Parasedimentitalea psychrophila: one gene and its partner. The protein of the gene in region 1 interacts with the protein of each later gene in a pairwise test. Links are inferred from orthologs where the notes say so. Each region holds a gene or a part of one and is shown on either strand. Other genes may lie near its edges. The genes, in order: tsaE and rlmB.

What was found.
Region 2: the proteins of tsaE (region 1) and rlmB interact in binary tests that used the Escherichia coli proteins (3 or more experiments, as listed by UniProt). The link is inferred for Parasedimentitalea psychrophila from one-to-one orthologs.

The regions. Positions count from the first base shown.
Region 1 is NZ_CP127247.1:1,606,435-1,609,480, reverse strand. Bases 271-2,993 are described here. They hold tsaE (tRNA (adenosine(37)-N6)-threonylcarbamoyltransferase complex ATPase subunit type 1 TsaE), read right to left. Parts: upstream 2,011-2,993; coding sequence 1,531-2,010; downstream 271-1,530. Other genes in these bases: QPJ95_RS07750 (PAS-domain containing protein), read right to left, coding at 2,059-2,993; QPJ95_RS07760 (aminoglycoside phosphotransferase family protein), read right to left, coding at 537-1,538; QPJ95_RS07765 (nucleotidyltransferase family protein), read right to left, coding at 271-537. Outside these bases: more of QPJ95_RS07765, read right to left, coding at 1-270; more of QPJ95_RS07750, read right to left, coding at 2,994-3,046. UniProt on the Escherichia coli protein: Required for the formation of a threonylcarbamoyl group on adenosine at position 37 (t(6)A37) in tRNAs that read codons beginning with adenine.
Region 2 is NZ_CP127247.1:194,655-197,911, reverse strand. What follows is about bases 214-3,147. They hold rlmB (23S rRNA (guanosine(2251)-2'-O)-methyltransferase RlmB), read left to right. Parts: upstream 214-1,259; coding sequence 1,260-2,036; downstream 2,037-3,147. Other genes in these bases: QPJ95_RS00940 (CoA-binding protein), read left to right, coding at 2,789-3,147; QPJ95_RS00945 (YHS domain-containing (seleno)protein), read left to right, coding at 2,134-2,598; QPJ95_RS00960 (transposase), read left to right, coding at 532-948. Also shown: more of QPJ95_RS00940, read left to right, coding at 3,148-3,257. UniProt on the Escherichia coli protein: Specifically methylates the ribose of guanosine 2251 in 23S rRNA.

The DNA of each region.
Region 1 (3,046 bases):
TTTGAGCAATCCGGTGGTTTTCACGATCTGCACGCCACCATAGACCAGATCGCCACCGCGGCTGATGCGGCCATGGCTGTCAGCGGTGAAATCGCCGGCCCCGATACGCCCCCTCGCGCGGGCCAGCGGGACGCAAACCAGCAGCGCATCCATTTGATCCGGGTCCCAGGCGTCGCGTGCCAGTTTCAGTGGGTTGGGGCCGGACCAGATCACATCCGTGTTCATGGTGAAAACCGGCGCATCCCCCAATAGCGGCAAGGCATGACGCAGACCTCCACCGGTATCCAGAATGTCCGGGGTTTCATGGCTCAGCAGCACCCCCAGTGGTGCCAGATGTGCCTTTAGCTGTTCGGGCTTGTAAAACAGATTGGCCACGATGTGATCCGGTGCAATCTCGCGGGCCAGATCCAGCGCATAATCAATCAGCGGCCGGCCCGCTACCTTGATCATCGGTTTGGGACAGTCCCGGGTCAGGGCCTTCATTCGGGTGCCAAAGCCGGCCGCAAACAGCATCACGGACGAGGGGTGGGTTTGCATCACGGTCTCAGCCTGTCCAGGTTTTCAGGTGTCGGCGGTGGCAGATTGTTGCGGATCATCCCGGCCACAGGGGCCAGTGCCGGGTGATCCAACCCGCGGATCATCTGGGCCCAAACCCGGGGGATCAAATCCACATATTGCGGCTTGCCATAGTCCTGCGACAGACGGGCAAACACACCAAGAATGCGCAGGTTTCGTTGCAGGCCCAGCACCGTATAGGCGGTGCGAAATTTTGTGCCATCGACGCCGGTTTTGGCGATATAGCGGTCAATCATCTGCTGCTCGATGTGGATCGGAACATCGCGGCGGGCATCCTGGAGCAGTGACATCAGGTCATAGGCGCGATGACCAGCCAGAGCTGCCTGGTAGTCCAGCAGCCCAACCCGGGCAATGCCGTCGCGATCCGGTAGCCATAATAAGTTCTCGGCATGATAATCCCGTTGCACCAGAACGGGATCATCCTTGGCGCTGTGGTGCAGAATATCTTCGAACTGATCGACAAATAGGGCTGCCAAATCGGGGTCTTGGGCGCCGAGTATCCCGTCGCGGTAATGGGTGAATGCAATTTCATCCAATTGTGCCATCACCCGCGGGCTCATGATATCCAGATCCGGCATGGCTGCGGAGTGCAGCTTTACCAAGACATCAGTGGCGGCCTGATACAGAGGCGTTTCAAGCGCGGGCTGGCGCAACAGGATGCGGGCATAAAGGTCGTCACCGAGATCTTCGATCAGTAAAAACCCATGATCGATGTCTGCCGCCAGTATTTCAGGTGCGCTTAAACCAACGTCACGCAAGTGATTGGTAATATGCACAAAGGCAGCGACATCCTCAGCCTTGCCGGGGGGGGCATCCATAAGGACTGCGGGCAGCCCTGTGACCGGGGCAGACACCCGCTCATATCGGCGATTCGAGGCATCACCCGCCAGATCCCTCCGGCTGCCATTGGCCCAGGCGGTTGTTGCCAGAAAGGCGGCGGCCAGATCGTTTCGGTCAGTCATTGGCTATCCGGTCCAGTAAGAGGTGCCATTTCTCATCACTCCAGGTGAAGGTCAGGTGACGGGTATCCGCATGATCAATGTCCAGCGCAAACCGCAGGTGCAACGCGTGTGGCGGGGTCAGTTCGGCCAGTCGGTCGGGCCATTCGATCAGGCAGATCGCGGTGTCAAAGGCCTCGATCAGGCCCAGTTCCTCGACTTCATCCAATGACGACAGCCGGTATAGGTCCGCGTGCCACAACTCGCCCGTGGGCACATCATAGGTCTGCACCAGAGTGAAGGTTGGCGATGGTACGTCTTCGAAAATGGGTAACAAGGACTGGATCAGCTGTCGGGCAAAATGGGTTTTGCCGGCACCAATAGGGCCTTCTAACAAAAGGCAATCGCCGGGGCGAAGAGCCGCGGCGATGCGAGTGGCCAGATCGGCAGTTTCCTGCGGAGAGGAAAGGGAGCGGGTCGCGTGGCAAAGTGTCATGCTGCACAATGGCCCCGCAGGCTAGGCGCTGCAAGCTGGTTTGCAGTTTTAGCCGTCTTGCTGGGTGATCCGAAAACGCTCTTGTTCTTTCGGCGCAACAGAGGGGCCTGGCGCACGGAAGGTCACCATTGTCGCTCCATTTTGCACAGAAGAAACTTTGCAAATCAGCGGCTTGCCACTGCGCAACTGGACATGGGTCCACCATTGCTCGCGGTTCTCGTGGCCGTTTACAAAATCACGCAACTCCCCCCAGGTCGGGGTTGCGGCGCACATATCCTGCCAGACACGGCATGCGTCAACCACGGAGACCTTGGCAAAGCTGGCCTCGGGGTCCATCCGCCACAAATCGCGGTAGGCCTTGTTCGAGAAGGTCATGGTGCCGTCATTTGCAAACACGGCAATGGCCTCCTCCATTTGATCCATGATGGACTGGCCCATTTCCAGTTCCGAGCGGAACTGACGTGTCAGGGTGATTTCTGCGGTAATGTCTTCGAACAGGAAGGCGACGGCGCCATCAGGGTGCGGCCGGCCGCTGACCGAATAGACTGAACCCGATGGCAACGACCATGTTTCCTGATAGCGGCCCTCTGCGGCAGCCTCGAGAAGGTCCGCCATCTGGTGGCGCCAGCTGGTGTAATTCTTCGGCTCTGGCATCATCCGCTGATCGCGAAGACGGTCGAAAAAGCTGAGCAGATTTGGCCGTGAGCTGAGGAAATTTGCGGGCAGGGCGGTTAGGTCGATCAACACCGGGTTAAACAGCACCAGCTGGCGATTGCGGTCAAAGATTGCCAGGCCGATAGACAGCTGGGCAAAGGTTTTTGCCAGTGTTTGCACAAAATTCCGCTGGGCAACTTCGGCGTCGACCACCGCGTTGATGTCCACCGCATGACAGAGCCAACCCGCCTCGGTCTCGGTGGTTGAGATATTGTACCACAGTTTTTTATTGGTATCGGGCAGCGGGATAGAGATCCGCTCGGCCTTGCCGCTGGCCATCGGTTCGGACAGGTCGGCAAACAGTGGATCGGCAAAATCGACG
Region 2 (3,257 bases), 1.4 Mb from region 1 along the record:
CAATCAGACAGATCAGTGTGACTGAACAAACCTATTACCGCTGGAAGAAGAAATGAGCCGTCGAAGGTGCCATTGGTTCGAGCCCAACGGCGAATGCGGAATGGGAACGGAACAGCTCAAGGAGCTATAGCGGCTTCAGAAAGAGAACGAGCGGCTGCGGCGTGCGGATTCTGACCTGACCCTGGCAAATTGATCTTGAGGGAGGCCGCAACGGGAGTGATGACCGTCTTGGAAAGGCTCCAGTGGACCGCGTTCAGGCCTGAACGGGCGGAGCCCCTGAGCCCTCGCGCCGACCTGCTGCCCGGCAGTCGTTTGCGTGGCAAACGATGAGAGGGGGCCTGCACCGAGAGAGGTTTCCAAAGATACACTTGATGTTCATCGCTTGGCTGATGGACAACACATGCAAGTTCTCAATGGAATAGACGGATTTGCGGAGCTGTTTAGATGGATTGAACCGCAACCAACAGCGCTGATCATTTGTGAAGCTACCGGGCCATATCATCGACAATTAGAACAGGCGCCGGTCAATGATTGTCACAGAGTTCTGGGAAGTGGCAGGGAAACGCGCGGATACAGGGCGGGTGCTCAAATCTGCGACATGCCATCTTCATGCCCGCGCTGGTCGCAATCCGGTTTGATGCGGACCTGAAAGCTAAATACGATCAGCTCGCCGCCGCTGGGAAAGAGAAAAAAGTCGCCGTCACGGCGGTCATGCGAAAGCGGCTTGTCCTTGCAAACGCACAGTTGTGCGATCACCGGATGTTACCCTGCCGGGCAGTGGGCTCCACAGTGCTCTGGGCGACCGCCCACAAGCGCCTGAGGCCATCGTGCCGGTGGACCAAAGGCCAACTTTCAACTCGGACCACGCAAGTGGGGCTGCTCAACCCTCCCGCCTGGATCCTGACCCTCGCGACCACAGGTACGGTGCCCTGGGGGCAATATTTATGAGTTTCCAGATCTGCAGTTCTCACGCCGGAGACTGCCCAATAGGGCTCACCAATCATCAATAACCGCAGCATTAGCGTCTCTGTCACTGCGGTCCTAGAGGTAGAAGTGGTGGGCGACCCTGGAATCGAACCAGGCGTGCGTCTCCGCGAGGGAGTTACAGTCCCCTGCCACACCTTGCGGCCTGTCGCCCACTATCAGGTGGCTGTTGCACCTGATGTGTGGCGTGACTACAAGCGCACCAACGGAGCGTCAACAGGAAAATCGCAGGTTTTTCTCGATGGCTCAAAAATCCTTTTTTGCCGGAGAGCAAGATGACTAAGAAACCAAAATGGGTCGTGGAAAAAGAGCAGGCCAAGAAAGCCTCGGATGCGGAAACGGTCTGGCTGTTTGGCCTGCATGCGGTGCGCGATGCGCTGCTCAATCCTGTGCGCCAGAAATTGCGCCTGATCGTGACGCGCAACGCGCAGGTCAAACTGGCTGACGCCATCGCCGAGTCGGGGATCGAACCGGAATTGGTGGATTCGCGCAGCTTCAAGGCGCCGATTGACCCCAATTCGGTGCATCAGGGCGCGGTGCTGGAAGTGAAGCCGCTGCATTGGGGCAGCCTGGCCGACACTTGCATCGGCGCCGAGGTGCCTCGGGTGTTGTTGCTGGACCGGGTGACCGATCCGCATAACGTCGGTGCCATATTGCGGACCGCCGAAGTGCTGGGGGCCAGTGCGGTGATTGGCACCCGTCACCATTCGGCGCCGGAAACCGGGGCCCTGGCCAAATCTGCCAGTGGGGCGCTGGAGCGTCAGCCCTATGTCAGGGTGCGAAATCTGTCGGATGCCATCGTCGAGTTGCAGAACATGGGGTTTGTGGTGTTGGGGCTGGACGGCGAGGCCGAGGTCACCATCGAGGCGGCGCTGGAGGGACGCCGGGACCGGCCGGTGGCGCTGGTGCTGGGGGCCGAGGGTCCGGGGCTGCGGCAGAAGACCAAGGAAACCGTGGACCAGCTGGTCAAGATTGATGCGGCTGGCGGCTTTGGCTCGCTGAATGTATCGAATGCTGCAGCGCTGGCGCTCTATGCGTCGATTGCGCGGTAACATCTGATCGCGCAGCAGTCACAGGTGGTTCACAAACTCGTATCCACCCTAGGCAGGGCAGAGCTGATCCGGCACATTGCAGCAGTCTGACCCTGGGATGGAGTTTATCTTGCTGCTGCGCATTGCCATAATCGCTGTTGTTGCCCTGTTTTTTCAACCGGTGCGCCCGGCACTGGCGGATCAGCCGATGTTCTATGCCGAATCGGGCCTGGCCATTTCTGGCTATGACACAGTGGCGTTTTTTGTCGAGCGGCGCGCGGTTCTGGGACACTCGGACCATGCGGTGATGTGGAAAGGGGCGGTCTGGCGGTTTGTGTCGGCAGACAATCGGCGGCATTTTGAAAGCAACCCGCGAGCCTATGCGCCGATGTTTGGCGGTTATTGTGCCTATGCCGTATCGCAGGGCTATCTGATGTCCGGCGCTCCGCAGTCCTGGCAAATCGTCGATAATCAATTGTATCTGCTCTACAGTGCGTCGGTGCAGGAAATCTGGCGCCGTGACATGACGGATCTGATCGTCAGCGGGCGCAGCAATTGGCCGGATGTGCTGGGGCATGAATAGTGGTCTCACAAAGCTGCGATCAGACCTTTATATCCGGCGTTTTTGCTCCATATCGTCTAAGGACCGCAGCGCGGAACCGCTGCGGATCTAATTTCACTGTCCCTCGTTCCAGACCTTGCGCCCGGGCTTTCCCCTGGGCGCATTTTTTATTGGCTTCCCTTTTGGGATGTGGCGCGCGTAGGGTGCCGACATGACGACATATAGCGATCCGTTTTTGAGAGATATTCTGCGCCGCACCAAGACGGTGGCGGTGGTTGGCATGTCGATGAACCCAGTGCGCCCCAGCTACTATGTGGCGCGGTATCTGTCCCTAAAGGGGTACCGGGTCATTCCGGTCAATCCGCGCCATGTTGGTGAGCGGATATTTGGTCAAGTGGTGCAGGAGAGCCTGTCGGCGATTGAGGGTCGGGTGGATATGGTGGATATCTTCCGCCGCTCCGAAGCCGTGCCAGAGATCGTTGACGAGGCACTTGCTGCATTCCCTGATCTGCAGACCATCTGGATGCAGATTGGAGTGCAGCATGCTGAGGCGGCGGCCAAAGCAGAAGCGCGCGGGGTGGGAGTGGTGCAGAATCGCTGCCCTAAGATTGAGTATCAGCGGCTGCATGGTGAGCTGCGGATGGGCGGCTTTGCCACCGGGATAATTTCGTCGAAATTAT